3 regions of the Paenibacillus sp. F024 genome follow, and region 1 is predicted to be linked to each of the others. Evidence: riboswitches for the same ligand, from Rfam matches in the RefSeq annotation. Region 1 holds a riboswitch; each other region holds the start of a gene.
The links. A riboswitch is a leader RNA that binds a small molecule or an ion and turns the genes downstream of it on or off. The one in region 1 is predicted to bind cobalamin.
Positions count from the first base shown of each region.

Region 2: another riboswitch for cobalamin. It lies ahead of ACZYR9_RS21145 (energy-coupling factor ABC transporter permease); the one in region 1 lies ahead of ACZYR9_RS24865 (ABC transporter substrate-binding protein).
Region 3: another riboswitch for cobalamin. It lies ahead of ACZYR9_RS23870 (ribonucleoside-diphosphate reductase subunit alpha); the one in region 1 lies ahead of ACZYR9_RS24865 (ABC transporter substrate-binding protein).

Region 1 is NZ_JBVASZ010000044.1:15,971-26,574, forward strand. It holds gene ACZYR9_RS24825 (cob(I)yrinic acid a,c-diamide adenosyltransferase) at 1-422, opposite strand, end outside; gene ACZYR9_RS24830 (cobyric acid synthase) at 426-3,095, opposite strand; gene cobS (adenosylcobinamide-GDP ribazoletransferase) at 3,109-3,933, opposite strand; gene cbiB (adenosylcobinamide-phosphate synthase CbiB) at 3,906-4,907, opposite strand; gene cobU (bifunctional adenosylcobinamide kinase/adenosylcobinamide-phosphate guanylyltransferase) at 4,928-5,494, opposite strand; gene cobT (nicotinate-nucleotide--dimethylbenzimidazole phosphoribosyltransferase) at 5,491-6,570, opposite strand; gene ACZYR9_RS24855 (ABC transporter ATP-binding protein) at 6,567-7,355, opposite strand; gene ACZYR9_RS24860 (FecCD family ABC transporter permease) at 7,372-8,409, opposite strand; gene ACZYR9_RS24865 (ABC transporter substrate-binding protein) at 8,410-9,432, opposite strand; cobalamin riboswitch at 9,597-9,801, opposite strand; gene ACZYR9_RS24870 (hypothetical protein) at 9,830-10,348, opposite strand.
Region 2 is NZ_JBVASZ010000026.1:24,862-35,465, reverse strand. It holds gene ACZYR9_RS21175 (GerAB/ArcD/ProY family transporter) at 1-89, shown strand, start outside; gene ACZYR9_RS21170 (Ger(x)C family spore germination protein) at 91-1,212, shown strand; gene ACZYR9_RS21165 (hypothetical protein) at 1,336-1,614, shown strand; gene ACZYR9_RS21160 (energy-coupling factor ABC transporter ATP-binding protein) at 1,700-2,536, opposite strand; gene cbiQ (cobalt ECF transporter T component CbiQ) at 2,533-3,330, opposite strand; gene ACZYR9_RS21150 (energy-coupling factor ABC transporter substrate-binding protein) at 3,327-3,611, opposite strand; gene ACZYR9_RS21145 (energy-coupling factor ABC transporter permease) at 3,616-4,374, opposite strand; cobalamin riboswitch at 4,525-4,712, opposite strand; gene ACZYR9_RS21140 (hypothetical protein) at 5,037-5,288, shown strand; gene ACZYR9_RS21135 (DUF7010 family protein) at 5,616-6,170, shown strand; gene ACZYR9_RS21130 (hypothetical protein) at 6,174-6,743, shown strand; gene gluQRS (tRNA glutamyl-Q(34) synthetase GluQRS) at 6,854-7,753, opposite strand; tRNA gene ACZYR9_RS21120 (tRNA-Asp) at 7,859-7,935, opposite strand; gene ACZYR9_RS21115 (MFS transporter) at 8,145-9,599, opposite strand; gene ACZYR9_RS21110 (FadR/GntR family transcriptional regulator) at 9,615-10,373, opposite strand.
Region 3 is NZ_JBVASZ010000038.1:18,814-29,417, forward strand. It holds gene ACZYR9_RS23825 (5-oxoprolinase subunit C family protein) at 1-363, shown strand, start outside; gene ACZYR9_RS23830 (LamB/YcsF family protein) at 471-1,244, shown strand; gene ACZYR9_RS23835 (sulfite exporter TauE/SafE family protein) at 1,387-2,148, opposite strand; gene ACZYR9_RS23840 (N-acetylmuramoyl-L-alanine amidase) at 2,423-2,563, opposite strand; gene ACZYR9_RS23845 (gamma-glutamylcyclotransferase family protein) at 2,624-3,136, shown strand; gene ACZYR9_RS23850 (hypothetical protein) at 3,153-3,536, opposite strand; gene ACZYR9_RS23855 (response regulator) at 3,753-4,148, shown strand; gene ACZYR9_RS23860 (diguanylate cyclase) at 4,177-5,901, shown strand; gene ACZYR9_RS23865 (ribonucleotide-diphosphate reductase subunit beta) at 5,977-7,014, opposite strand; gene ACZYR9_RS23870 (ribonucleoside-diphosphate reductase subunit alpha) at 7,111-9,336, opposite strand; cobalamin riboswitch at 9,448-9,643, opposite strand; gene ACZYR9_RS23875 (copper resistance CopC/CopD family protein) at 9,822-10,604, shown strand, end outside.

The DNA.
Region 1 (10,604 bases):
CGGGCAAGCGTCACCACCCGGCGCTCCGCCCTGCGGCACACGGTTCGGCATACATGCAGCGCCGAGGATGCCTGGCTTCCACCCGGCAGAATAAACCGCTGGATCTCCGGAGCCTCCGCATCGTACTTGTCGATCCATGTCTCCAAACGGTCCACCATCTCCGACGTCACCTTATAAGGGCGCAGCTCCTGCTTAAGCAGCGCCAAATCCGAGCCGCAGTCGAACAGCTCATGCTGAATTTCGAGCAAATCGGCAAGCAAATCCGCATCCCGCTCCGGTTCAAGGAATCCCATCGCCTGCCCGACAAAGCAATTCAACTCATCTACCGTACCGTAGGCCTCAACCCTGACGTCGTCTTTATCTACGCGCCCCCCGATAACGCCCGTTTGACCGGCATCTCCCGTTCTTGTATAAATTCTCATCCGTTATCCCTCCTTGCGATCTATCATCTCATACAACCGGTCCATATCCAAGTGCTTCCGTACATGTGCCGCCAGCCGGTCAAAAGCCGCTTCGCGGCGCTCCTGAAAGCGCAGCTCCGCCGGCAGCGGCTCCAACCCTTTGCTCTCGCGAATCCGGTTTAACCAGGCCCGGCGGAAATCGTCATTATGCAAAATCCCATGCACATACGTTCCGAATCGGCGGCCGTCTCCGTTCACGACCCCATCCGCCGCAGGCTCCGTATCCCCGGCGGCCGGCAGGAGCATAAAAGGATGCTCTGCGGGCTCGAGAAACGAGGTTTGGCCCATATGAATTTCGTAGCCTGTAATCGAAAAACGCTGTCCTTCTTGGGCAAACAGCTGTGTCGTTCCTGCCGCTTGCACCGTTCGCTTCTCACGGGCAAAGACGGTTTCCGTCGGAAACAAGCCCAGACCCTCAAGCTTTGACTGATTTGATTCGACCAGCTCCGGATCCAGCAGCCTCGCCCCGAGCATCTGATAGCCGGCGCAGATGCCGACGATCCACCCGCCGTTTTCTGCAAAATCCAGCAGCTTCCGTTCCAAACCCCCATGCCGCAAATAAAGAAGATCGTCGACCGTGTTTTTGCTTCCCGGCACGATCACCGCATCCGGCTTGCCGAATTGTTCCGGCGTCTCTACGAAGCGTAGGTGAACGTCCTTCTCGTATTCCAGCGGATCGATATCCGTAAAATTGGATAACCGCGGCAGGCGAAGCACTGCGATGTCCAGCATGCCCGGCAGCTTCTCCCCTGACTGACGTTCGGCCAGCTTCCGGTCCAATGAAGCGGAATCTTCATCCTCAAGCCCAAGCTGGGGCAGATATGGAATCACACCCAGCACAGGCTTCCCCGTCCGTCTTTCAAGCCAATCCAGTCCAGGCTTCAGCAGGGAAATGTCTCCGCGGAATTTATTGATGATAAAGCCTTTGACCCGCGACCTTTCTTCCGGTGTAAAGATATCAAGCGTTCCTACAATCGAGGCAAATACCCCTCCCCGGTCGATATCCGCCACCAGGAGCACAGGCGCATCCGCCCAACCGGCCAGCCTCATGTTTACGATATCGCGGCTTTTCAGATTGACCTCGGCCGGACTTCCCGCCCCCTCAAGGATGACGACGTCGAAGCTCCTGCGCAGCCGGCTCAGCGCTTCCTTCACTACGCTTTCGGCCTCCGGCAAATATTTTTCCCGATAGGTTCTGGCGTCAAGATCGCGGTAAGGCTTGCCGTGTACGACGACTTGGGAGATCATGTCCTTTTTCGGCTTCAAGAGGATCGGATTCATATCCGTCGTCGCCGGTATGCGGCAGGCATCGGCCTGCATCCCCTGCGCCCTGCCGATTTCTTTGCCGTCGGGCGTAACATAGGAGTTCAGTGACATGTTTTGAGATTTAAACGGTGCGACGCGCCGGCCGTCCTGCAGCAGGATACGGCAAAGTGCAGCCGTAAGCAGGCTTTTTCCCGCATCCGAAGACGTACCCTGAAGCATGATTGTCGGGGCAAGCTTGGCATCAGGAATATTCCCCTCTGCCGTCGCAGCTTCTTCAGCTGACGACAAGCCCTGCATAACGCTCAAGGCTTCGGTTAAACCGGCCAGCAGCTTTTCGTTTTGCTCCCGCAGCTTGACGGCTACCCTGCAGAAGGTCTCGTCCAACCCTGCAAACAGCGACGCATCGCGAACCAGAATCCCTCTGCGTCCCATCTCGGCTTGAAGCGCCTGAACCGTAAGGCCAAGCGGACGGAGCGAAAACAGAATAAAATTCGCGTCGCTCTCAACGACTTGAAGTCCCAATGTCCTGAGCTTGCCGCAAAGAAACTCCCGCTCTTCCTTCAACCATTCCAGCGTACGCGCCGCATATTCCCGCTCCTCCAGCACACAGCTGCCGATCCACTGCGCCAAGGCATTGACGCTCCACGGCACCTGCAGCCGCTTCATCAGGCGAATCCGTTCAGGACTGGCTACAATGTACCCTAGCCGGATTCCGGGAATGGAATAAAACTTGGTCATGGAACGAATGACCATCAGGTTCGTGCTTTTGGCTGCCGCACGCGTCAGCGTAAGCTCCTCCTCGCGGGGACTAAAATCAAGAAAAGCTTCATCAATAATAGCCGGAATGTCTCCTTCGGCAAGCCGGTTAACGACCTCTTCAGGCAGCAGACGCCCCGTAGGGTTGTTCGGATGTCCCAGAAACAGCAGATCGCACCGGCCGGCCGCTTCTTTCACATCGGAAAGCTTCAGCTGATACTCCGATGCCTCCGTAAGCGGAATATCATGTACCCGGCCGCCGATTTTTTCGACCGCTTCTTCATATTCGACAAAAGACGGCCTCGCAAGTCCTGTCAAACCGGGACGCAGCACACGAACAGCCAGATCGATCAGCTCCGCCGCTCCGTTGCCCACCAGAATGCAGTCTTCGTCCACCTTATGTTTTGCCGCCAGTTTGCGCGTCAGCTCTCTCACAGCCGGATCGGGATAATTTACGACTTCCCTCCACCTGCTGCTGAAGATGAACCCCACCTGTTCCGGAGGTCCAAGCGGATTCATGTTCGAGCTGAAATCGAGAAACCGATCCTGCGGCATTCCAAACGCTTCCGCCGCTGTCCATAAATCACCGCCATGTCCGTATCGCTCCAGCATCCTTCTATTCCCCCTATCCAGTCATCAGCACAAGCAAAAGAAGCAAAAGCACCTCCAGCAGCTCGTTCATAGCCCCGTATGTATCTCCGGTCAAACCGCCCAGCTTGCGATGAATATATACGCTCATCAGATAACCTCCGCCAAGAGTCGTTCCCGCAAATGCGAGCAGAGGCCAAATCACTCCCGCCAGGTGCAGCCCGAGATCCCGGGCGATCAGGAGCACAGCAGCGGATAACAGAACAGCCAGCGCACTATGCGCCGCAATGTGCTTCCATCCGATGCCCCGGTAAAAAGTGCCCATACCGCCGCCTTTTTCTTGCCTTGCGTACGGCCAACCGGCAATCGCAACGACCATATACCACCGGCTCCAAAGCAAAACCATCGGCAGCAGCACCAGCCAGCTTAGCTTCTCTGTATGCAATAGCTCCTGCAGCAAAGACCATTTCAGAAGCAGCGCCAGCACGCAGACAACGACGCCCATGGCGCCAACCCGGCTGTCCTTCATAATCTCCAGCATCCGCTCGCGCGAACGGTGGCTCAACAGGCCGTCCGCCGTATCCATCAAGCCGTCCAGATGCAGCGCTCCGGTCAGCAGCGTCCAGGTCGAGAGCAGCAAAGCGGCTGCGGGAAGCGGAGACAATGTCATATTCAGCAGCTTTCCCGCACCAAGCAGAAGAAAACCGAGTACAAAGCCGACCAAAGGATAAAAAACGACGCTTCGGCGAAACAAAGCGTCATTGTAGTCGAGCTTCACCGGCACGGGAAGGCGGGTCAGAAATTGAAAAGCTGCCGCACATGCCGACCCCCACGTTATCCATAAAGCCAAAACAGTCCGCACAGCAATCCCCCCGCAACCAAGTAACTGACCCCGTACAATATCCCCACGGTTCGCCGGATGTCCTCTTTCTCACGTTCCCTGAGCGGCCAACCCATCCGCGCCCGTTCACTCACACGGCCGTGGTAAACATTCACGCCGCCAAGCTCGATTCCCATCGCTCCGGCAACGGCCGATTCCGGGATGCCGCTGTTCGGACTTGGGTGAAGCCGGGCAAAGCGCATGATCGAACGTGCGGCTCCTCCCGCACGAAGTCCGGGGCTAACCCACGCGACCCCTACGATAAGCAAGCCGGCCAGACGAGCGGGAATCCAGTTGACTATATCGTCCCAGCGGGCCGAAGCCCAGCCGAAGTGAATATATTTGTCATTTTTATAACCGACCATCGAGTCAAGCGTATTGGAAGCGCGGTACAGCATCGCCAACGGTGCGCCTCCCACCAAGGCATAACAGATCGGGGAAATAAACGCATCCACGATGTTCTCCGCTACGGTTTCCACCGCGGCCCGTGTAATTTCAGGCTCGTCGAGCTGCGAGGTGTTTCGTCCGACAATGTATCCGACCTGCTTTCTCGCCTCATCCATGCGCCCTTCGCTTAAAGGCTTGTACACCGCCATCGCCGCGTCCTTCAGCCCCTTGACAGCGATCGTAGTCGAGATAAACCACGCGCTGACGGCATATCCGAGCCACGGGTGCACTTGATCTGCGATCCATACGATAAGCCACAGGCTTCCGGCGGCCACACCGATGGTCACGAAGGCCAATGCCGCCCCGCGGATACGGATACGCCGTACCTGCTTGCCCGATGCACTTTCCTGATTTATCGGGTACAGCCAACCTTCCAACCATGTAATGAAACGCCCGATCCAAACGACCGGGTGCGTCAACCACCGCCACGCGGGATCGCCGATAGCCCAATCGATCACAAGCGCGGCAAGCACTATCCACATCAGCTCTTGCAAACTATAAAGCAACAAGTCCGTTCCTCCGCAACCTGCTAAAAGTGAAAAGCCCGGCTCTTCAGCTCCACCGGAATTCCCGCCGTGACCAGAAATACTTGATCGGCCTTCCGGGCCAGCCGTTGATTCATTCGCCCGGACAGATCCCGGAACACCCGCCCCAGCTTATATTCAGGCACCAGACCGCTGCCTACCTCATTGGTGACCAGTACAACCGGACGATCAAACGTACCGAATACATCCGCCAGCTCGTCGATTTTCGCTTCAAGCTTGCGTTGCCGTTCGCTCTCCGGCTCATGCTCCAGCCTTAGCAGCCAATTGGACAGCCAGAGGGTCAGGCAATCGACAAGTACGACGGGCGAATCCGCCCTCAAAAGGATATCGGCCAGATCATACGGCTCCTCCGCCGTAACCCAGGGGTATCCCCGTTCTTCCCGCTCCCGCCGGTGGAGTGCAATCCGTTCCTTCATTTCATCGTCGTAAGCCTGCGACGTAGCAATGTACAGGCCTTGTGCGCCAAGCGTGGCCGCATAGCCTTCCGCAAATGAGCTCTTCCCGCTGCGGGCCCCGCCCGTTACAAGCACCTTCAGTCCCTGCCGGCTCATCCTTGCGGCTGCTCCGTAGGGACCGCACCGGAAATTCCCGCATTCGCAAAGGTCGCCATTTCTTTCATGATCTTGACCGCAGCATCAATCAGCGGAAAAGCAAGGACGGCGCCCGTACCCTCTCCAAGCCTCATGTCCATTACAAGCATCGGCGTCAGCCCGATCTCTTCGAGCAGACGCGCGTGTCCCTGCTCCCGTGAAAGGTGTGAGGCGATCATATACGGTACGCTGAGCGGTGCCAATCGGGAAGCGACCAAGGCTGCTGCCGATGAGATGAATCCGTCGATGACAACCGGACAACGATGCTTCGCCGCCCCTAAGATCACCCCGACCAAACCGGCGATTTCAAGCCCCCCGACTTTGGAAAGCACATCCAGCGGATCGTCCGGATCCGGACGATTGACCTCGATCGCCTGGCGAATGACCGCCTGCTTGTGCAGCAGGCGCTCGTCGTCGATACCGGTGCCTCTCCCTGCAGCCTCGGCCGCTTCCGCTCCGCCTAGCACCATCAAGATCGCTGAACTTGCCGTCGTATTGCCGATGCCCATATCCCCGGTGGCGATCAATCTGTAGCCGTCCCGAACTAATTCTGCGGCGATCTCCATACCGGCCATAACCGCTTTCTCCGCTTCCTCCCGCGTCATCGCAGGCCCCTTTGTCATATTAGCCGTCCCCATGCGGACTTTATGAGACCTCAACCGCGAATCGGAAAGCTCTGCGTTCACCCCCATGTCAACGCACAGCACATCAGCCCCGGCATGACGCGAGAGCACATTCACCGCCGCGCCCCCATTCAAAAAGTTAAACACCATCTGCGGCGTAACTTCAGCCGGATAGGCGCTGACGCCTTCTTCGCATACGCCGTGATCCGCAGCCATGACGACGACCGCCTTTTTCCCCAGGTCCGGCATCAGCTCCCCCCGGATTCCCGATAGCTGCTTAGCTACCTCCTCCAGTCTGCCTAAGCTTCCCGGCGGCTTGGTCAGCTGATCGAGATGCAGCGCCGCTTCCTCCATACTCCGCTTATCCAATGGGGCAATTCCCGTAATCAGTTGTTCCAATCGGTTGTTACTCATCTTCCAGCTCCCTTTCCCAATAAGATTTGCGGCACCCCGCTGTCCGGATGTGAAAGAATGTGAGGCCGCGTTCCGTACACCCTTTCCAGAAGATCTGCATAAAGCACCTCTTCAGGCGTTCCGATTCCAGCCGCCGCTCCTTCATGCAGCAGGAGGAGACGGTCGCAGTATTGAGCGGCCAAATTCAGATCATGCAGCACCGAAATGACCGTCATTTTCCATTCCTCCTGCCACCTGCGCACCAGATCCATCATCTCAACCTGATACCCGATGTCAAGAAATGTCGTCTGCTCATCCAGCAGCAGCAGCTTGGGCTCCTGCGCCATCGCTTTACCCAACGCCACACGCTGCCGTTCCCCTCCGCTCAAATGATCGATGGTTCTCTCCCGCAGAGGCTCCAGCTTCAGCCAATCGATAATCCGCTCTACCAGCGTACTCGCATCCCCCGTTTCGTCTCCCAGCCAGTTTTGATACGGATAGCGCCCCATTTCGATCACCTCTTGCACCGTGAAGCCGAGCGGCGGCAGCGCTTCCTGCTCCAGCACCGCGATCTGCCTTGCCAATGCTTTCCTTGAGCAGGACGCTGCAGGCTTGCCATCCAGCAGCACACGACCGGCAGTCGCCGGCTCCAGTCCGGAAATCAGATGAAGCAGTGTCGACTTCCCGCTTCCGTTGGGTCCTAAGATACCGAACCATTCTCCTGGCTCCACCCGAAAACGGACTCCCCTGAGCACCTCCCGCGGTCCGAAGGCCTTGGATACCCTATCCACATCTACTTGAATCATCCCGTGCCGCCTCCTTTCATTCGCGTATCACCCGCTTTTTCCGCCGCAGCAAATAAGCGAAAAACGGAGCCCCCATAAACGCCGTAACTACCCCGAGCGGAATTTCCGTCGGACTAAGCAGCGTTCGGGCCAACGTATCCGCCAGCAGCACATAAATCGCACCGCCGATAAGCGAAAGGGGAAGCAGCAATCGGTAATCCGGTCCGATCATAAGCCGAAGCAAATGCGGCACCAGCAGTCCTACAAACGCAATCACGCCCGAAACGGAGACAGCTGCTGCCGTAATCAAAGTCGCCGCGACCAGAACAATCAGCTTCGTTCTTTCAATATGGATACCAAGATGAGCCGCCTGCCGCTCCCCGAGCGCAAACAAATTCATCGCCCGGCCAAAGCAGAGAAGCACCGCTGCGCCTGCAGCCAAATACGGCAGCAGCACCAAGGAATATGTCCAGCCTCGCAGCGCTAGGCTTCCCATCAGCCAGAAGATTATTTCATTGATGACCTGATCCGACATCGCCACCATTAACGAAACGAAGGCGCCCAGGAAGGCCTGGATCACGACACCCGACAAAATGACGGTTTCTTTGCGCAGCTTGCCTCCGGTCCGAGCCAGCAGGAGTACCGTGAAGAGTGACAGCACTCCGGTCGCAAACGCAACCGCCGGTACCGTCCACTCCCCGAAGAGCGTATACTGCAGACCAAACAAAATTAAAAACGAAGCGCCCACCGAAGCTCCGGAAGAAACACCCAGCGTATACGGATCGGCGAGCGGGTTGCGGAGCACGCCCTGAAAGGCTGCACCCGCCAAGCCCAGAGCGGCTCCAACCAGAATACCCAAGACTGCCCTGGGCAGCCTGACCCTCCATACGATTTGTTCGGAAGCTGCACTCCAATCCCCCTGGATTCGTTCACCGATCCAAGGCAGATGATGCAGCATAATCCCCCAGACATGACCGAACGGGATTCGGACCGAACCGATCGACAATGCCGCAGAAGCGGTAAATAATAGCAGGACCAAGGAAGCTCCGCCCCAAATCCACAGCTTACGCTTCATCTATTTCACCAGTTCCGGATATATTCCTTTGGCCACTTCCGTCAATGCCTCGGTGATCCGCGGACCCGGACGGCTCATGATGTCCTTGTCCAATCCGACCAGCCGGTTTGACTTCACCGCTTCAATCTGGTCCCAGCCGCTGCGTTCGCGAATCAGTTGATCCATCGGCTTATTGGTCTGATCATCCACAATCCCGGTCGGATAAATAATGATCTGCGGATTGTCCGCAATCACCTTCTCCTCGCTAAGCTTCACATACCCCTTCTCGCCGCCGGCCACATTGATGCCACCGGCCAAGCTGATCAGCTCGTCAATATATTCGCCTTGACCGACCGTCCACCCCGGGGAAAACTCAATGAACACCTTTTTCTTCTGCTCCGGCTTCAGATCCTTTACCGCATCCAGCACCTTTTGACGTTCCGCCTTCATGGCATGGACCAGCTTCTCCGCCTGCTCCTGACGGTCGAAGATTTGCCCCATGAGAATAATATTGCTCATGACTTCATCCACCGTCTTCGGCTCAACCTTAAACAGGTTTACCTTTAGACCTCGAAGCTGTTCTACAACGGTCATATTCATGGACACTCCCGTCATGACCACATCGGCGTTGGCCGCAATGAGCGCTTCCTCATTCGGTTTAATGATACTGCCGACCTTCGGCTTCGCCGCCGCTTCAGCAGGATAGTTGCAAAAATCCGATACCCCCACGATCTGATCGCCGAGACCCAAGGCAAACAGCGTTTCCGTTTCACTCGGCGAGGTAGAGACGATGCGCTCCGGAGCTTTTTCAAATACAAATTCTTTGCCCGTCGCATCCTTTATCGTGAGCGGATAGGCCGTTCGTTTGGCCGATGAGACTGCCCCTTCCTGCTTGGCTCCGCCCGCATTGGACGAATCTGCCTGCTGACCCTGCCCCGGAGTCGGAGCAGTGCTTCCGCAGCCTGCCAGCGTTCCCGCCAAAGCCAAGCTCAAAACGGCCGCGAGCAGTCTTTTTTTAACGTGATTTTTCTTACCCCAATACATAGGTCCATCTCCCTAAAATCATTTAAAAACGAAAAGACCTCTGCGTTCGGATCGTCTCCGAAGCAGAGGGCACACACTGACAAACCTGCGGCAGCCATAACCGACATCATTAGCGTTATGCCGCCCGCAAGCTCAGCGATCTGCCCCTTTTCCTCGAAAGGCCGCATCGAATGCATGTTCAGGCAGGTTTCCTGACTTGCGGGCTGCTTATTCAAGAGCTCTTCGCCTTCCCGTCTGATCCTGACAGTGACTTGATAGAAGAGCATTTACCCGTATACAGTGGCGGGACCGTGCCGGATTCACACCGGCTTCCCTTTTAACCTGCAGGCATGGAGCTTCCTTGCAGGCACCTGAACCGCTATGTTGTTGTCCGCTTCATGATTGGCATGAAGGGCTATTACTCGGCCATGATTTTCAAGACCCGTTTCGCTTTCTCTTTGTCCGGCGCATTGGCCGGGATGAAAGCATACAAGTTTTTGTCGTTCAATTCGAGCTCCTTCAGCCATTGGGTTTGCTCCAACGGGATGCCGTACAAATGCTTTTCCTTATTCCCGGCTTGCGCAACCTCCAGAACACCTTCTGGGAAATCCTCCGCGTTGGCCACATCGTCCAGCGGAACATATCCGCCCTGCCCGCCCATAGTCTTAAAATGATTCTCCGGGATGACGAGAATCCCGTTCTCACCGGCCGCTATTTCGACGATCAGCTTTTCTATTGAAAATAATGGCGCCGTATATACTTGTACACTGGGCGATTCGCCTAATTGGCTTTGCAGTGAAGCCTGCAGCTTTGCTCCCGCTTCATTCGGAAACCCGTTGGAGCCCATCATGAAAATCGTCACATCCGCCTTCGGCCCCCCGCCGCAGCCCGCAAGTACGAACAACAGCAGCAGGCAGAGCAGCTCTTTTCCTCTCATGCCGGTTTCTCCCCTCAGCTTCTGCAGCTCTCTAACCCGTTTCCCCAATATATTCTTTATGATGTTAACATAAAAGACCCGCTCTTTCAAAGCTTTTAAGAGGATCGAAGGAACAAAAAAGAAGCCGATTAAGACCGGCCTCTTTGATGAAGGTTCATATTCATTAATTTGGCTCTTCGCGCTACTGGGTGGGTGGATGGCTATTAACGAGAGTCATAACCCTTCCGCTTGCTTGGAGAATCTCATAGGCAAAAGA
Region 2 (10,604 bases), on a different contig from region 1:
TAGTTTTGATGCAAATCTTTTTCAATGTTTTGATTCCCGGTTTTTTGATTGTTCTGCTCGTGATGAGAAGGCCTCAAGGGGTACAATGATATGTTTAGATCTCTATACCTGATTTGGACGCTCCTGTTTCTTTTGTTGTCCGTCGGTTGTTCTACAGATAAAAGACAGCTCGAAAAGCTGGGGCTGATCAATTCCATCAGTTACGATTTATTAGCGGATGAGAAAGGAAATAAGAATCTGCTCGTATCGGTCAGTATACCGATTTCCAAGAGTGCTGCTGCAAAGAATAGAGAGTTTTTAACTGCCGTATCCGCATCAAGTAAAGAGGCTAGAGGTATTTTAGCAAGGCAAACGAGCAAAATGCTGGTCAATGGTCAGCTTAGAAATATTCTTTTTGGCAAAGAAATCGCCAAGCAGGGACTTGGGCGGCACGTGGATACGCTCGTACGGGACCCGTCGATCGGACCAAGGGTCAGAGTGATTATAGTGGAAGGAAGTGCATCCAATTTATTGAAATCGGATTTTTCCGATGAACCGGAAACCGGGAAATATATCTACAGGCTTTTGTCAAAAGAAGAGATGAATAAAACGATTCCGGAGGTTAGTATGTATCACTTTATCCGGGATTTGTATGATGATGGCATTGATCCTGTGGCTCCCATCCTAAAGCTGAATCGGGACAAGCATTTGGCCATTGAAGGCCTTGGATTATTCGACCAGGATCGTTACAAAACCAAGATTTCGTCACAAGACACATTAATTTTTTCTTGTTTGCGTGGAGATTTGAGACAAGGGGAAATCAATTTAAAATTAAAAAATAAAAACCGCTCGGAAGCTGTAACACTCGGCTCCATAAAGAATCGTCGGAAAATACAGGTGCTTCCAAAGGATGAAAGCAATACATTCCATGTGCTGTTCGACCTTCATGTCCAAGGCTCCTTACTGGAGTATACGGGGAAGCTGCGTTTAGGTAACAATCAAAACCGCAAAGAATTGGAAAGTGAGATATCCAAATATATAAAAAAGAGAGCAGAATTCTTGATTGATCAAATGCAAAAAAACAAAGTGGATAGCCTTGGCATCGGTCAGCATGTTAGAAACAGCATGAAGTATGAGGATTGGAAGAACATGAAGTGGAAAGAAGTTTACCCTTCCATTCAGATCCAATGTAATGTAAAAGTGGAAATCAAGGATTATGGTAAATTTCAATGATATGTTCAAAAGGAGGCCGATCTTCAATCACAGCCGGTGATAGCTTGCTAATGTACCTTTGAGGCAGCCGCGGGAGCATTATGTTACAATAGGCTGTAGACCACGATGAGGAGATGGCGCCCCATGAGCGAGCAAATCAACGAGAAAGAGCTTGTACAATACATAGCCGGCAAAACCAATGCCGACTCGAAAGCCATCATGCTTGTATTAAAGCATGAACAAAAATATATCAACAGCGCGAAGGAGAATGCCAAAGGAGAGGTGGAAATAGACAGCGACGAGCTTGTCGATTACGTGATGAGCCGGTCCGATATCCATTTGGACGAGCTGGCCGTTGAAGCGATTTTGGATGCGGAGATGGACTACCTGATGGACAAAGGTCTGGCAGGCTATGGGGATTAGTGGTAAAGAAGGCAGGAAGTAACTCCCATACAGGATAAGAGCCGGTTCCCGATGAGTATGGTAAGGGAACCGGCTCTTTCTGTGTCTATGTATATACCTGCTTCATAAAATCTTTTAGCTCAGCGATGCTGCGGGGCGGAGTGCTCTTTGCACGTATATGCCCGGGCAGACTCGACCAAACCTGCAGCAGCAAAGGAGGCTCCAGACCGAGCGACCGGATCAAGTCTTCCTGTTGAAACACCTCGTAAGGTGTGCCTTCCAGAAAACATTTCCCATGATCGATCACCAGGATCCAATCCGCCCAGGTGTAAGCCAAATTCATATCGTGCGTGGCCATGACAACGGTAGTTCCTTGATCATGAATGCGGTCCAATTCTTCCACTAACCGCTGCTCGGATAAGCGGTCCAAGTAAGCGGTAGGTTCATCCAGCAGCAGCAGCTCGGGCTCGAGAACCATCACTCCGGCCAGGGCGACACGTTTTTTTTGACCTAGGCTTAAGTGATGAATGGGTGTATTCGCCAAATGTTTCAGACCCATGGACGCAAGGATATGTTCGGTACGCTGAAGGATGTCATGCTCGGATATCCCGGCATTGCGCAGACCATAGGAAATATCCTCATATGGCGTACTCAGAATCAACTGGTGTTCCGGGTCTTGGAACACCAGTCCAGCTTGCTGCCGCAGCTTTTTGAGATCAGCTGCGCGATAGGACATGGGCGTACCCTTCCACTTTATCTCTCCGGCAGCTGGTCGGTGTATGCCGACCGCATGCAGGAACAAAGTGGATTTGCCCGACCCGTTATGGCCGCAAATGGCGGTTTTTTTGCCTTCCGGCAAGCTTATGGTCAAGCCCTGAAGAGCCTCGGCTTGAGTTCCCGGGTAGCTGTAATGTACTGCGTGAGCTTCTATAATGGATTTCATATCGTTTCCCCCCAGCGAAGCCAGAGCTCAAAAAGTAATAAAAAAGTCACTCCGATGTAACTTTCCAAAGTATAACGAAAGGGCATGGAAGCCGCTTGAACCGGTGCCAATTGAATCTCATCGATAAATCCTCTAGCCACTAAGCCCTGCGAAAGCACCTTGTACCTCTGCATCGTTTTGCCGAACAACCGAACGATCAGGATGGCCGTATCGTTAAGCCTGCGGTAGAAGCCGGTCTGACCGCCCCGGGCTTTCTGAGCCGTATATATCTGCTGGGCCGTATCCGAAAGCACAAAGAGAAAACGGTACATGATCAGCATCAACTCCAGTACCAGAGAGGGAACGCGCCATGCTCTCATCACCTGAAACAGATCGGACATGGGCGTCGTTAACATAACAAAGGTCAGGCAGGACAAGCAGGCGATGATCCGAATCAGCAGGCTGCCGGCTTGGTACATGCCTGCTTCCGTAACATAGGCCGTCCACTGGGCAATCGTAAAGAGGACCCTCCCATCGGGCGAGACCGGGCCGGTGGAGGTAAGCTCAATGATAATGGCCGGCAGACTGGCTGCATAAAACAGGCAGGAGGCCGCGATCAGCAGGCTGTACACTTTGACAGGTATCCGGGCATACAGGGCAGTCCATATGAACATCCAGGCGATGATCAGCAATTGGATGATGGGATGAGATAAATAAGACAGTACCATCAGCACGGCCGCGAATCCGCATTTCCACCTCGGAGAAACGGAGCGCAGTTTGTTGGTGTAAGAGAGCGTATCGATCAGCTTGATCATGGAGTTTTGGTTTTGGAAGCCCTACCCTTGAACCATCCGATGGCAAAGCCGATAAAACCGGCGCCAATGGCTGCCTGCAGGGCAAACAGCATGCTTTCGGTCTCTGCCGGAGGCTCCATCAGCGGAGAAAACCAGGGTTGATACTCCGGCTGAATCTCGGTAATCATTTCTTCAGCGGCGCCGTCCGCACCGCCAAATTCTCCGTTGACGAACAGGAGCGGAAGAACAGCCAACAAGACAACGGCAATCAGGATGAGAAGGTTCATTGTGCGATGGTTCATTAGATTAGACTCCTTTCATTTTACGCTGCAGCATCGATAATTCCTCAGAGCTATTGGCCTTAAGCCAGTTCCATATCAATATGGTAAGCAGACCTTCACTGATGGCCAAAGGGATTTGAGTTATGGCAAAGATGCCTCCGAATTTAGCGAAAGAAGCGAGAACGCCGCCGCTATCCGCCGGGAACGCCAAGGCTAGTTGAATCGAAGTGACGACATAGGTAGACAGGTTAGCCAGAGCGGCCGCCGTAAAAATGGACAGCTTTTGTTTTCCCGTAGATATCATCATCCACCGGTAAGCGGCAAAACCGACCATAGGGCCGGCGACAGCCATGGAGAAGGCATTGGCGCCAAGGGTAGTCAACCCGCCATGGGCCAGCAGCAGCGCTTGAAACAGCAGGACAATGGAGCCTAGCACGCTCATGGGCAGCGGGCCGAACATGACCGCGCCGAGGCCTGTCCCGGTCGGATGCGAGCTGCTTCCCGTTACGGACGGAATTTTGAGCGCCGACAAGACGAGGATGAAGGCTCCGGCCACGCCGAGTAAAATTTTCAATTCCGGCGTTTCCCTTGTAATTCTCATTAAAGCCCGGAGTCCGAGAATGAAGAACGGGATAAATACAGCCCACCAGAAGATGGCCCATCCGAACGGGAGAAAGCCCTCCATAATATGCATGGCATAGGCGGACTGCGGGTCATTGATACTCAGGTAAAGGGTAAAGCCCAGGACTAACAGCAGCGTGCTTATGACTTTTTTGGACAACATGTTCACATTTCCTCCCTAGTATATGATCATAAAACTCAAAAAACCAATCCTGCCGGATTGGTTAGGGGTACGAAATAATAGACGACAAGATCGGCTGTCCTTCGTGATCGTCGCTTCATCGTTCGTACACCACTCCTTTCCTCGAAGGCGTTCGGGTGCATAAATCAGGTAGGTCTCCTGGCTATCGGATCGACATCTTCTCCCGTCTTCCCCGATGGAGCATCGAGTGACATGCTGAGAGAAACTCCCCGAATACAGTGGCGGGACCGCTCGGGATTTGCACCCGATTCCCTGTTACCCTTTGTCAGTACAAAGGCACCTGATCTATTAAGTATGCAGTTGGTTTGTGGTAATCCATGCTACAAATTCGCTATCGATCGATAAATTCCTCTATGTAACACAAATTTATTGAACTATAACACGAATTAGAGTGTTTGTCTATCGAAATCCTCCATTCATTCACTGTTCCTTTTACGAAACGCGGAGGATGAATGCTGCAAAAAGGACGCGGACTACAATTAAGAAATTGTTTAGCATCTGTTTAACTTTTGTTTATATTCGCCCTATATACTTAATGAAGGGTACTAGAAGAAAATAGTACTATTCAGCAAGTGAAAACCCTTTAAAATATGGAATAAGTAAGAAAAGTTAGGGATGATCTGATGATGGATAAAAAGGATCGCATATCTTTCTTAAGAAAGCACGAAATGGATTGTTACAGCATCTGTTATTATTTATTGCAATGTGAAAAGCTGGCCGGCGAGGCGGCAAAAAGAGCACTCTACAATTTGAGCAGATGCGAAACATTTTTTGTTGAGAATTCCTCAACCGTAAGAGACCTGCTGCGCAAAGAGGCGATCAAATCGGCCCTGCAAATGAAAAAAGAGCATAAGGATCTGATGCCGCTGCTGTAAGTGAGCGGTTTTTTGCTTGATAAGGCCTCTTGGCCGAACGAGAATCAACCTGAGACTCAGGGAGAAACAGCAGGAAGGAGGTAAAAAAGCGGGCATATTCTCTTAGCTCTGCCGTAAACTTTGCAGCTGCCATCGTTGTTTTGTTCCTCATAATGACTATGATTATATTTCTGACCATGCCGCTGTCTTTAGGCGGAGTCTCCTCTTTACTATGGATATGCTCGGGATTTAGTTTATCATTTAGCATCCCCTTTGCTCTGAATAAGGGAGATACACATTACATTTGCTTTAGTGACCGATTTCTTATACCTGGAAAGAAGGGATGAAATGACTCGTACATTAGATGAACTTAGAAAAGACCTCATACAGTCTTCTCAGCGCGGATATCCGATTCTGATCTCAGGCGCTGTCTTTATGCTTTTTCTTACTTTGGCACCGGCATTATTTCCGGCTGAAACGGTGCGCCTGATTTGGATCATTGGCTTGGGCTCCATTTTTCCGCTGGGGCTATGGATTGCCAGAATTTTGGGAGTAACGATAATGACTAAAGACAATCCGTTAGGAACCTTGGGCGGTTTGATGGCCGGAGTGCAGGGCTTTTATATTCCGGTGTTTATCGTGATTTTTCAAGTCGCACCGGAATGGATCCCCCTCGCGGTAGGACTTCTGGGCGGATCGCATTTTCTTGTTTATGTATGGATTTACAACAGCAAGGCGTATCTGTTTTTAACGATTGGCACGACCGTATCGGCTTTAATTCTAGGCAGCGCTTTCTTATCTCAAGCCTACACCCTGGTTCCTCTTGTTCTTTTTCTGGTGTATAGCATGACCGTAATTTGGCTGCTGCGTGAAAACAAAAACGACCTGGAAAGGGAAAGTTAAACCATGAGAAGCTGGTTTGGAGAGCTTTATCGTCATGATCGTTGTTTGACGGTATTGGGCGTAAGTCACATTTTTCTCTCTGTTCTGTTTGTGCTGTTGGCACTGGTCGACTCCCGTACTCTCCTTGGGCTCAATGTTTGGATAAAGCCGGCAAAGTTTGCCTTATCTATCGTTGTATATTCGTTGACCTTTGCTTATATCATGCGTTATGTCCGTAATCGCGTGATTCAAAAGCTGGTGTCGTATACGACTTCCACCGGGTTTATCATCGATATCGGTATGATTAGCTTCCAAGCGGCTCAAGGCAAGAGGTCGCACTTTAATCTGGAGACGCCGCTGGATGCCGCACTATACTCGATGATGGGGATTACGATTGGGATCGTGACGATTGCGGCCATCATCCTTTGGGTATATCTCCTCCTTGCCCGGCTGGAGCTGTCCCCGCATCTGGCCGCAGCCTTGCGATTCGGGCTGCTGATTTCGATCGTCGGGTCGGTGATCGGGGGATACATGGCGGGCAATAATCGGCATTCGGTTGGGGCGCTGACGGCGGTGAAGGATTGTTTTTTCTGAACTGGAGCATACTTTTCGGAGATTTGCGCGTTCCTCATTTTTTCGGACTTCATGCCCTGCAGTTGATCCCGTTGACCACGTATGTTTTGACTATGCGGGTTGAAAGCCAGTCACGAAAGCAGCTGATTTCTTAGCTCGTCTCTTTTGCCTATTTGGGAATTCATCCAACCCGCCAAATAGGCCAGGCCGCCCAGCAGCCGCTCCGGCGGAACCCCCGTACTGCGCAGCGCGGCAAGCGTTAGCGCGTTATCGCGCTTGGACAGACGTTTGCCGCTTGCATCGACCAGCAGGGGAACGTGGGCAAATTCCGGAGCTTGAAGTCCAAGCGTTTCATAAAGCGCCAGCTGCCTTGGCGTCGAATCCAGCAGATCGGCCCCGCGCAGCACGTCCGAGATGCCCATGGCGGCATCGTCGACCGTAACCGCGAGCTGGTAGCTGAACATGCCGTCGGCGCGCTTGACGACAAAGTCGCTCAGAGCTTCGCCTGCGAACGTTTGCAGTCCGGCCAGCGCGTCGTGGAATGTCAGCGGATGCGGCGGCATGATGAACCGCAGGGCAGGTGTCTTTTTCGCAGCTCTGGCCTGCCGCTCCTCGGCTGTGAGCGAACGGCATAAGCCGGGATAGGCAGCGCCTTCGGCCGCCAGCCCGTGAGGGGCGCTGCCGACCGATGCCAGCTCAGCTCGGCTGCAATAGCACGGATACAGCCTTCCGGCTTGCTGGAGCCGGTCCAGCGCTTCCTCGTAAAGCGATTCACGGCGGCTTTGCTCATAAGGCGCGCAGAAACCGCCAGTGCGCGGCCCTTCATCCCAGTCGATGCCCAGCCAAAGCAGATCTTCCTGCAGCTGCTCGGTATAGGCGGGACGGGAACGGGCTTTATCGATGTCCTCAATGCGCAGTATGAATTCACCGCCGGCTTGGCGCATGTGCAGCCATGCGGCAAGGGCGGTGAATGCATTGCCGATATGAAGCAGTCCGGATGGAGTTGGTGCGAAACGTCCTCGGCGGGTCATACGCTCACGCTCCTTGAAGAATACAAAAAAGAGCAGACATGTCGCTCTGCTCGGTGTTCTTAAGGTTATGTAAGATCGTTCTCATCCCTCACAGGATGTAAATCATGGCGGAGCCGACGGGATTCGAACCCGCGGTCTCCTGCGTGACAGGCAGGCATGTTAGGCCTCTACACCACGGCTCCACACATTCATCATTATGTGTCGTGTTTCAGACACAAGTAGTATAATAACATGATTGGATACGATCTGACAAGCCCTTTGTAGACCCGATCATTTTTTCGCGTCGTTACGTTCCGCATGAATCGTCACACAAGCTGTAGGAGGACGCTTGCACTAGGTGGCTTAACGGTTGGCTGCAGCCCCGGAATGCCGCGTCCTCCTACAGCGTATTTCATTTTAGATCCAATCCGTTTCGGGCTTCGTTTCTGCCCTTAATCATGGACAGTAAAAAGGCTGCAAAAGCCATAAAGATTCCGATCAGGAGCAGCGATTGGGTCCCGGAATACAAAGCCTCCATTCCTTGTCCATGCCCGCTGTGCCCGCTGTGTTGGTCCAGCGCAAAGCTCATCACCACGGCGGCAATTCCCGATGACATGGCATGCCCCATCTGCCGGGTCGTTTCCAGCATACCGGAGGAGAAGCCTCGGTATTTGTCCTCCAGCTGATCCATAATCACATGGTTATTGATAGACCAGTAATTCCCCATGCCCAAACCGATTAAACAGCCGAGCAGCATATATCCCGCAATTCCTACTTGATCCACCATAAAATAGTATAATATAAAGCCCATGGTCACTATGCCCATACCGGCCGGACGAAGCCAGTAATATTTTTTGCGATGGTACAGATAGTTGCTCAGCGGGGGAAGTGCCGCGTTCATAATTTCTACCGACAGGTAAACCAGAGCCGTATACAAAGGCACCAGCCGGAGTCCTTCCTCGACGAGAAAAGGAACAAAAAAGACGACGGAAATCATGACAAAATGCAGAATAAAATTCGAAACGACAGACGCCGTAAAGGCAATATTGCGGAATTGGCTGAAATACACCATAGGATGTTTCGCGCGTTTTTCCACGATAACAAACAAGATCAAACAGAGAAGGGAGAGCAGAAGCAAGTCCCATTTGATCAGGGAGGGGGACTCCGTCAACACGATCTCTCCGCCGTGGCCGGCATGATCGTTAGGTCCCGTACTGAAGGAGAACGTAACCAATACAAGAAACAGATACAACAGGATGCCGCCGGGAATGTCAATTTGTTTCCAGTTTCGTTGGGTTTCCTTTTGTGGATCGTTTTTAATGAGAAAAAAGCTTAGGACTGAAATGGGGATGCAAATCAGAAAAAGCCATCGCCAGCTAATGAATTGGATCAGCATAGAACCGATGATGATGCCCAGAAAGCTTCCCAGTGCCGCAGCCGAAGTCAGATAACCGATGGTCTTCGCACGATTCTCCTCTGTAGAAGATTTATGTACGATCGCCATGCTGTTTCCCGAAAACAGGGCCGCACCCAGCCCCTGAACCGCACGGCATATGATCAGCTGGGTATAGTCGGTAACCAGTCCGGCAAACAGGGATGAAATGCCGAAAATCACAATACCTAATTTGAAAATCCGCTGATGGGAAAATTGATCCCCCAATCTGCCGGCAATCAATAAAAAGCTGGTAAGCGACAATAAATATGTCGTCATGATCCATCCGGATGCACCCACGCCGATTCCCATTTCATGGCGCAGAGTAGGCAGCATGGCATTCACAGGTACTAGTGCCAGCTGTACCATAAAATACCCCAAAGCTACCCCCCAGATGGTTCGGATTCGTTGATCCTGAAAACCTGCAGCAGACATTGTTCACCGGCCCCCTTAGAGCAATCGCGTCTCATTCAATAAGTTTTGTTCCAATTGTAGGTTCCACTCCACATGCTCCAGCATCAAACGCCTTGCCAAATCAGAATCCCTTTGACCGACGGCTTTTGCAATACTTAAAAGCTCTTCAGCCGCTCTGCTTCTCAAATCTGGCTCATCCAATTCGGTTAAGGCCAGTGACGCATCAAATAGCGCACCGTAGATTCCGTACATGATGGCGATCCGGATGGAGTTTTGTGAGGCATTGGCTACGTTTTGGTGAAAATTCACGTCCAATTCAACGAGTTCAGCCCAAGTAGATGTCTCGATGAGCGCAGCGTATTTTTCAGCTATGTCCATCAATTCCCGGACTTGCTCGGGCGTTGCTTTTTGGGCCGCCCAATAAGCCGTCTCCGCTTCAAAATTTCCACGGAACTCCACAAGATCAGAAAATGAAGCATCGTGAAATCGAATAAGCGCCTCGATAGATTTAGCCACCTTTGCGGGCTTGGGGGAAGTGACAAACACGCCTCCCTGAACTCCGCGAACGACCTCGACGATCCCGGCTCCCTCCAAAAGCCGCAGCGCCTCTCTTAAAGTGGCTCTGCTGACATGAAATGTGTTGGAAAGCTCCCGTTCATTGGGCAGGCGGTCTCCCGGTTTAAGTAACCCTCCTGTAATCGCTTGCTGAATTTGCTGCGCAATTTCCTCAAACCCTCGGGCAGGACGCACGGCATTAAAAATAGGGTCCAATCCCCTCTGACCTTTGTCCTCCAATGGCTTTATCACCCTCTCTAATGTAAAATGTCTAATGGTCTAACCTTTTACGATTTTATACTACCACTTTTTGGATTTCACCGTCAATTTGAAATTTTTATAAATGTACCGTGGCGTACCGAATGAGAATTTTCGTACATTGGACGGCAGAGAAGAAACGTTTCTTGAGGACATCTTTCCGGAGCTGAGGGGTGGGGGGGAGAAATGATGATGTTGCGGTAAAAGGTCTCC
Region 3 (10,604 bases), on a different contig from region 1:
TTCTCCGCGCCCTACCGCGTCACCGTCCAGTCGGACCGCATGGGCTGCCGGCTGGACGGGGAACGGCTTGTCCTGAGGTCGCCGCTCGAAATGATTTCCGAGGCCGTCACGCCGGGCACCATTCAGGTGCCTCCGGACGGACAGCCGATCGTGCTGCTCGCGGATGCGCAGACGACCGGAGGCTATCCGCGCATCGCGCAGATCGCAGCCGTCGATCTGCCGCTTGTCGCGCAAGCGCGGCCGGGCAGCATGCTGTGCTTCACCGAAATTACGGCACCGGAAGCGCAGGCGCTGTACCTTTTTCGCGAGCTGGCGCTTTCTCAGCTGGCCGCGGCTGTAAAAGCAAGGATAGAATCGTTATAATCAACGATGACATTAACCGGAGCGCTCTTTGCGTATGCGTGGAGCCCGAGTTGCAAGGCTGTGCTTACGAAGCCGGATTTGGATGTCAGGCGAAGGGAGGACCGTTCATGATCTTGAAGCCATTATTCATCGATTTGAATGGAGATATGGGAGAAAGTTTTGGAGCCTATCGGATCGGACAGGATGAGGAGCTTGTAAAGTTGGTGACTTCAGCCAATATCGCTTGTGGATTTCATGCGGGAGACCCGTCGGTCATGCGGCGTACAGTAGAGCTCTGCTTGGAGCATAGTGTGGAGATTGGGGCGCATCCGGGACTTCCAGACCTGACAGGGTTTGGACGCAGAGCAATGCAGATCACACCCGGGGAGACGTACGATCTGATGCTGTATCAGGTCGGCGCGCTGCAGGGGTTTGTCCGTGCCGCAGGAGGACGGATGCGGCATGTAAAGCCGCATGGCGCTTTATACAATATGGCGGCTGTACAGCGTCCGCTGGCGGAATCCATCGCCATGGCGGTCTACCGCTTGGATCCGGAGCTCATCTTGTTCGGTCTGGCCGGCAGCGAGCTGATTCGAGCGGCGGAAGCCATTGGTCTTAGAGCGGCGGCAGAAGCGTTCGCCGATCGGACTTACCGGGCGGATGGAACGCTGACACCAAGGACCGAGCCTGGAGCGGTGATTCACGATACGCAGCAGGCAGCGGATCAAGCGATTCGAATGGTCCGTGAAGGAAAGGTAATGACGCTGCAAGGGGAGGAAGTCGTCCTTGCAGCGGATACCCTTTGCATCCACGGTGACGGACCGGAAGCACTGGCGTTAGCCGCGCTGATTAGGGAGCGATTCCGGCAGGCAGGTATCGGCATACGCCCCTATGGGGGTTAGGTGCTTGCCGGATCAGCTTAAGACTGCTGATAACCTTGCGACTTTAAAGTCGTCAGATCAGCTTGATACCGCTGATAACACTGCGACTTTAAAGTCGTCAGATCAGCTTGATACCGCTGATAACACTGCGACTTTAAAGTCGTCAGATCAGCTTGATACCGCTGATAAGTATGATGGTCGCCATTACGGTACGCAGCGGCTTGCCGGGAACCTTGGCCGAAAGGCTGCTGCCGACCAGTACGCCGGGGATCGAACCGGCCAATAAATTGAAGGCGAGCGGATAATTGATATTCCCCAAGCCCGCATGCATTAAGCCTGCGGCGGATACAAGCACGAAGGCGTGCACGATATCCGTGCCGACAAGCTCTGCTGTCTTTAAACGGTAAAAAAACATCATGGCCAGCGCAAAGAGGGAACCCGACCCGATGGAGGTCAATCCGACCATGAAACCGAGCAGGATGCCGATGCCGATGCTGAGCGTCTTCTTTTCTTCAAGCGGTTTGTCTTGGAAGGAGTTACTCCGGTCTTTGATCAACCATTGCTTGGCGATGCTGAGCAGAGCCACGATGATAAGGACGAATCCGAGTGCGTGCTTGATAATCGTATCCTGATAAGCATACAGCGGCGGATAGAAGCGAAGAAGCAGAACAGCTGCGACCGCTGAAGGGACACTTCCCGCAGCCAGATAAAGGACCAGCTTGGTGTGTACGGTCCGCTGCCGGATATGCTGGATGCTGCCGAACAGCTTAGTGATGGAGTTGTAAAATAAGTCCGTTGCTACCGCAACCATCGGTTGGATTCCTAGTAGGACTAACAGCGGTGTGAGCAAAGCCGCACCTCCTACACCGGTCAAACCAACCAGCAATCCAACGAACGCCCCCATCACAACGATGCTTAACTCCATGAATCATTCACCTCAACCCTTTTTGTTTCGATTGTAAAGCCGCGGCTCGACAATACGAACGTTATTTACAACAACGGAGCATGAGATAAACCTGCTCACTCCCGTCAATCATGCTTGCGGGTTAAAAACCTACCGGCTGAATTTACTATATGTATGCCTATGCCCAGCTGTGCGGCATTTCGTTATAAATTGGGCAGCGCGGCCGGTTGTCCATTCCGCCGTGAACGCGAAAACGCCGCTCCTTTTGAAGCGGCGCTCTCTTACCTGACCGGCTTTACTGTAGCGGTTGTCCTGATGCTTTCCGAAGCTCGTTGGCAAGGCGGTTAAATTCCGCCCGGGCTTCCGCGGAGTCGGTGCAAAAATAAGCGGCTGACAAAAAGCGGATGATTTTGTTAGCATCCTCCGGACTAAGCAAGACGCTCCCTCCTTTCATCGGCTCCTTCGCTTGTATTCAGATTATGCGGAGAGTGACGGTTTGTCACAGCGATGCGATTTTAGCGAACAAAAAGGACTATCATTGGCTGCGGCCGTTTATGATATGATAAGGCCATCGATAACGGATAACGGAGGACGGAAATTTTTGATACCTGTATTTGTTTATGGAACACTGCTTGTAGGCGGGACGAACCACCACGTCGTTTCTCCCCATGTATTATCGGTACAGTCCGGAGCAGTTCAAGGATTATTATACGATGCCGGGTCATATCCTGCGCTTGTACTGACCCAAGAGCCTGCGGGCTCTCTTGTTGAAGGCCAATGGCTGACGGTAACCGAGGAAGGCCTGGAACGCATGGATGAGCTGGAGGAATACTATGGTCCGGGTGCAGTTAACGACTATGAAAGGGTGTGGGTCCGGGATAGGCTGAACCGTGAGCGGGAGGGGTGGGTCTATGTCTGGACGGATTCGCGCAATTGCCTGCTTGTGGAAGGAGGGTCTTGGAGAAGACATATCCGGGAAAAACAAAAAAGCCCAACCGATTTCGATTAAGCTTGTAAACGCCATATTATGCCCTTCTGGAATAAGGCCGCCAGTCGTCTTTTTCCGACTTTTTGATAATTTCGGTCATACGCATCAGAATGTTGTTGGAATCTTCATCGCCGATGGAGCTTTTTAATTGATCATATGACAAATTGTCCTTCAGAAGCTTCCTCGTCACATTGCTCTCACGGTACCAGGCTTCGGTGATGGCGAATTCTCCATCTTTTTTTAGCCAAATTTCATGATAATAATGCTCTTGTTCGTTTTTCGATTGAATCGTCAAGTAGTAAGCCTGCATTGGAATTCGAGGATCCGAAATGCGCTGATTTACCAAGGATCCGGAAGAAACCGGTTGTCCGAACGATACGTATCTGGAAACTTTTTTGATGAGGTGCTCCACTGAGCTCATACGTTATCATTCCTTCCGTTAGGTCTTGATGCCTAAGTTTCATAAAGTTTTTCTAAATAAATTTGTATTCACATATTAACATAGTTCCAACACCTCAAACATGGTGCTTTAGACCTATAAAATTTACACTTTCCCGAATTTTTCTCGTACTATTATTGTCGAAAATGATATAATGAGAGTAATTTGATTAGACACGTAAGGAGTGCTCATGACCTCATGGGAAATTTGAAAATATTGCTGGCGGACGATGAAGCGGCGCTGCGTTTTTTGCTGTCAGAGACGTTGGCGGACGAAGGATATGAGATTACGGAATCGGAAGATGGCTTGGAAGCGATTGAGCATTTACAATCCGGCCGTTTTGACATGGTCATATTGGATTATATGATGCCGGAAAAAACGGGGGTAGAGGTATGCGAATGGCTGCGAGGCAGCCTGAATCCAAACCGGGAGGCACCGGTGATCTTGCTCACGGCCAAAGCTTTGGAAAAAGACCGGGAACGAGCCAAAAATGCCGGTGTGACGCAGTATATCGTCAAGCCGTTTAGTCCGCTTCAGCTATTGGATACCGTCCATGAGCTGATACATAACGACGGGCGGACCCAGGCGGAATGAATATACCTGAGAACGGAAGTGAATGGGAGTGGAACGCTGCAATGCGGATCGGGCGGCCAGAGAAAAGCTACTGCTCAAGGAAGGGAAAAAAAAGTATATCGTATTGCTTGTGAATCAGATTGAGCAGTTGAAAAAGTGGAGCCTCGATTCAAAACAAGACGATTTTACGGAAACGGCGAAACAATTTTACCGGCTTGCCCACACATTGAAGGGGAGCGCACCGATGTTTGGTTTTGTTCGCATCGGGGACACTGCCGCCAAGCTTACCGAGCAGTGGGAGTGGGCGGATCAAGACATCGTCGGTTCTTCACTGCTTAAGATAAAGGAGCAATACCGCGCAGTCTCCGCTGCTTCCCTTCCGCTTGTGCTCGAGCTGGAGAGGGAGGCGGTTATGTATTCCCGGGAGCTGAAGCTGGATGAGCAGCAGGATAGCCTTCTGCATACGGTCAATCCTCTGCGGGGACAGCGGCTCCTCGTCATTGACGACGATGATGTGCTGCGCAATTACTTGATACGCAGGCTTAAGCTTGACGGGTATGAAGTTGACGATGCCGCCGATATCACGACGGCAAAGAAATTCCTTCGCGAACGAACCTACCATTTAGTCATGCTCGATCTGATGATGCATCCGATCAGCGGCTATGAGCTATTCGAATTTTTGAAAAGCGATCCGAATTTAAAATGGCTGCCGCTGATCGTTTTATCCGGACGCAACGAAATACATGATAAGGTCCGGTGCTTTTATCTGGGAGCTGACGATTACGTGATGAAGCCCTTCGAATATGAGGAACTGAACGCACGGGTCTACAGCCTGCTCCAACGGACGAAAACATTCGAGCAAATGGCGTTTCGGGATCCGCTCACGGGAGTCTACAACCGGCGGTTTTTCGATCACCAGATCCAGGTGGAGCTGCAGCGGGTAAACCGGTATCCGGCCCCAATCTCACTCGTATTTATTGATATCGACCGGTTCAAGGCTATTAACGATACTTATGGGCACAGTGTAGGCGATCTTGTACTTCAAGGCTTGGCGCATCTGCTTCAAGGCAATCTCCGTTCTACGGATTTGTTGGCCCGTTTAGGAGGGGAAGAATTTGTCGTCGTTCTGCCGAATACATCCGGCGAGGATGCTTTGAAGGCGATGGAAGGCATTCTCGCGCAGACCCGTTTGGAGCCTGTGGCGCAAAACGAAGGTCAACCCTTCTTCATTACCTTTTCGGCGGGTGTTCGCGAGTGGAAACCGGGGATGTCGGTGGAAGAGTGGATTGCGGCCTCAGACGACGGGATGTACAAAGCAAAGCAGAGCGGCCGCAACCGGGTTGTGCTGCATACGGGGATCCCGCAGCATGATTCGGGAGTGGTGACGTCGGCTATACATACGCGCAAAAAGGTGCTCATTGCCGATGACGACAAAATACTGCGTTCCATTCTGATCGCGAAGCTGAAGCACCTGCCTGTTGAATTCGCGGAAGCCGTAGATGGAGAAGAGGCCTATCAGTCCTTGTTAAGCGAGCCGGCGGATTTATGTATTCTTGACGGGATTATGCCTCGACTGGACGGATACGGCATGCTTGAGAGGCTGAGGGACCGCGGAACATGGCCGGACGCAACGAAGATACTGATTCTCTCCGGACGAAGTGGAGAGGAAGATATCAGCAAGGGGCTGAAGCTTGGAGCCCATGCTTATCTGCGCAAGCCTTTTTCCATGGTGGAGCTGGAGCTCAAGGTGAAGGAGCTTTTGAATATCGGTTGAAAATAAACGCGAGCCCGGGACGGATAGATCTTCGTTCCGGGCTCGTGCTGGTTGAAGAGCTTGGCTGGCTGAAGCTTACAGGTCATCCCAATTCAGGTTCGAGGATTTGCTGTAGTTCGTCACCTTTTGCTCGAAAAAGTCTGTTTTGATGCTGTTCATGTTGCTGAAGTTTTCCACCCATTTCATCGGATGCTCAACAACTTCAGGGAACAAAATTTCAAGTCCAAGGTTTTTCAAACGCTCATTGGAAAGGTATTTAATGTATTGATCGATAATATCGTTGCTCAGGCCGTTAATCTTATTATTGGTAATGTATTGACCCCATTCGATCTCGTGCTGTACGGCGGTTTGCATCATGCTGCGCAGCTCATCGATTAACTCATCGGTAAACAAATCAGGATTTTCCTTGCGGATTTCGCGGAAAATGTTTTGGAACAGCGCCAAATGGGTCAATTCGTCACGCTGGATATATTTGATTTCCGACACGGTACCGAGCATCTTTCCCTGACGGCCGAGCGCATAGAAGAAGCTGAATCCGCTGTAGAAGTAGATGCCTTCGAGGATATAGTTGGCCATGATGGTGCGCATCAGATTTTCGGTTGACGGCGATTCGATAAACTGTTCATACAGGTCGGTTATAAACCGGTTGCGGCGCAGCAGATGCTTGTCCTCACGCCACTGGTTATAGATATCGTCGCGTACCTCCGCAGAACAAACGCTGTCGAGAATATAGGAGTAGCTCTGGCTGTGCACCGCTTCCTGGAACGTTTGGACGGTGAGGCACAGGTTGACCTCCGGAGCCGTGATGTATTCGTTGATATTCGGCAGGTTGGCCGTCTGCAGCGAATCAAGGAAGATGAGGAAAGAAATGATTTTATCGTAGCTTTGGCGCTCCTCCGGCGAAAGAAACTTGTAATCCTTCGCGTCTTGAGCAAGAGGGATTTCCTCCGGGATCCAGAAATTATTCATCATCGTACGGTACATTTTGGTTGCCCAATCGTATTTCACATTGTTGAGCTCGATCAAATTGGTCGTATTGCCTCCGATGATCCGTCGCTTACCCCAATCGCGGTCTCCGTGCTCGTTAAACAGCTTCTTTTTTTGAAGTTCCATTCGATTTCGTTTGCCTCCTGCATCTTTCAGGTGTAAAAATAGAGGATCGCCAGGCCTATTGAGCGCCTGTCGATCCGTTAAGCTTAATTGTTCATATTATGCGCTGCAGCTGACGCAGTCCTCTACCTCCAAGCTCTGGTTGCGGACATAGTAAACGGTTTTTAGCCCGTTTTTCCATGCGGCCATGTACAGCTCGAGGAATTCGCGAGCGGACAGATCGGGCGTGATGTACAGATTGAACGACTGCGACTGGTCGATGTGCCGTTGACGTACGCCTGCGGCACGGATGCTCCAGTGCTGATCGATCCGGTGCGCTTCCTTGTAGTACCACATGGTATCCGGGTTCAGGTTCGGCGCAGTTTGCGGAATGACGGCGTTTTTCTTCTCCTCAACGAAAAACTTATTGAAGATCGGGTCGATGCCAGCCGTCGATCCGGCGATCAGGGAAGTGGATGCCGTCGGCGCGATGGCGAACATCCAGCCGTTGCGCACGCCGTACTTGGCTACCTGCTCTTTGAGCTCCAGCCATTCGGGACTGCTATAACCACGGTCTTCAAAGTACGCCCCGGTCTGCCATTCGCTGCCTTCGAATACAGGATATGCGCCTTTTTCCTTGGCGATTTCCATGGATGCTTTAATGGCGTAGTAGTTCATCCACTCGTAGACTTCGTCAGCCTTTTGCACATGCTCGTCGGATTCCCACTGGATATGGAGCTGGGCCATCATCTGATGGTAGCCGCTGGAGCCAAGGCCTACGGCACGGTATTTTTTATTGGTAATTTCCGCCTGCGGAATCGGATAGTAGTTCAAGTCGATGACGTTGTCCATCATCCGCATTTGCGTTGTTACGACACGTTCAATGTCTTCTTTGGTATACACGCGGCCCAGGTTGGTGGACGACAGATTGCAAACGACAAAATCGCCGCTCTTCACCTGCGAGGTGATGATGCCGTCTTCGTGTGTCGTCTGGATCATTTCCGTCGGACTCATGTTTTGGCAGATTTCCGTACACAGATTCGAGCAGTAAATCATGCCCTTATGCTTGTTCGGATTGGCGCGGTTCACCGTGTCGCGGAAGAACACGAATGGAGTGCCCGTTTCGAAAGCGCTGGTCAGGATGCGCTTCATGATGTCGATCGCCGGAATTTCATCCTTGGAAAGCTTATCGTCATTCACGCAATCCAAGTAACGGCGTTCCCACTCCTCACCGTAAGAATCCTCAATGGAATATCCTTTGACTTTGCGAACCTCGTGCGGATCGAATAAATACCAGCTGCCGCGTTCCTCTACCGTTTTCATGAACAAATCGGGAATACATACCCCCGGGAAAATATCGTGGGCTTTCATCCGGTCGTCCCCGTTGTTTGTTTTGAGGTTCAGGAAATCCAGAATGTCTTTATGCCATACGTCCAGATAAACCGCCACCGCTCCGGAACGGACACCAAGCTGGTCGACGGCAATCGCCGTGTTGTTGTAGTTTTTAATCCATGGAATGACGCCTCCGGCCACTCCCTTATAGCCCCGAATGTTCGAACCGCGGCTGCGGACTTTACCTACATAAATTCCCATGCCGCCTCCGTGCTTGGACACTTGCGCAAAGCTTTGGTCTACGTTGTAGATGCCCCACAGGTTATCCGGTACGGTATCGATAAAGCAGCTGGACAGCTGATGCAGCGGCTTACGGGCATTGGCGAGCGTAGGGGTGGCGACCGTCATTTCCAGGTTGCTGAGCACATCGTAAAAGCGCTTGGCCCAGTAAAGCTTGTCCGATTCTTTCATTGCCAGATGCATCGCAACGCCCATGAACAGCTCCTGCGGCAGCTCGAGCACTTCTTTATCGAGCCCTTTGATCAAGTAACGATCCGTGAGCGTCTTCAGGCCGATATAGTTCAGCAAATAGTCTCTTTCCGGTTTGATATAGCTGCCGAGATCCCGGATCTCTTCTTTCGTATAGTGTTCGAGAATATATTCGCCGTACAGGCCGACTTGTGTTAAATAGGTGATCAGGGAATAAAGATCGCCATATCCGAAATGGCCGTATTTGCGGTTTAACTGGGCTTCTTTGTATAGGTCGTAGGTCAACAGCTTGGCGGCTACATACTGCCAATTAGGCTGCTCAACGCTTGTTTTTTCTACTGCGACTTGAATCAGCAGACGCTGAATTTCCTTGGTCGAAATTTCATTGCGAAATAATGGCAGTAACGCTGTCTCGAGCTCCAATGGATCACATCCGGGAAAAGACTCGCAAGCAAAGTCAATGACTTTTTTCATTTTGGAGAATACGAGCTCTTCCTTCGTGCCGTCTCGTTTGACGATAATCATGTATAAACAGCTCCCCTTCATCAAGTAAAAAGCATGCCTTCGCCCGTTTCCTCAGACGAAGCATGCCGACGATCCGTCTTAAGCATACCCCTAATTTTTATAGGGTACATCATCGTACCAAAGAAGCGAGCAGGTCTCCCGGTTCCGGAGAGCAGCACTTTTTTGGCTGTCTTCCGCGTCGAAAGATGGCGAATCCGGCCGATAGTGCCCCTTACCAGCGGCTGGACTGCGCCGGAATCACACCGGCTTCTCATTTTTAATCTTCCACAATATATCGTAGTGAATGACTATCGCATCTACCATATGTAGTTATTTTTAATGCGCGATAGTATGAATTTAACCCATTATCGCTCTGATTGTCAATGTATGATTTTATACAATATTCGACAAGTTTGCGAGTATTCCCTAGCCCTGACTCTGTATTTGGTTTCTGCAAGTCATTTATGCTACATTTAGTTGGGGACCTATTCAAGGGGGGCTTTATCATGCATTTCAGAACTTTCACAGCCCGGATGCTGCACCGTCCGGTCTATTGGTTATTATTGTGCTGGGTAATCATACTCGCATTCGGAGGGGCGTCGCGCGCGGACGCTCATGCAAGCCTGGTGGAAGCTGTGCCTGCAGCGGGCAGCGAGCTTGTACAAGCTCCTGAACAGGCTGTGCTTACTTTTAATGAACAGTTGGAAAAAGAACTCTATCAATTAAGGGTGTACGATAAGGATAAACGGTTGGTCACGGAACAAGCTCCGGTGATGAACGATAATCAAACCAAGCTGGCGCTGGATCTGCCGCAGCTTGGACAAGGGACTTATTTGGTAACGTATCACGTGATTTCAGCCGACGGACATCCGGTGAACGGAACGTACCTGTTTGCCGTAGGCGAAAGCTTGAGCGGGCCGGCGACGGTACCCGGGACCGGAACTGGCATGGAGGAGCATCTTCACTATCACGAGAACGGGCCATTGGACCGCTTTGGAGTGAAGGATGTACTGCAGTTTGCTTCGCGAATCGCATTTTACTTCACGATGCTGGGCTTTACGGGATTGCTTTTGTGGCTTCGTTGGTTCGGGACGGGCAGTCCGTTAGAGACAAAGAACCGTTTGCGGCAAAACGCAGAGCGCTGGCAGCAGGCTTATCTCATTGTTTATATTTTGTTCATGTGGGCCCATATGGGCGATTTAATCGGTGAAGGCGGGGCGGATGCGTTTGTGCGTCTGCTAACGCAAACGACCATCGGCTATGCATGGCTCGGAGGACTTCTGCTCGCC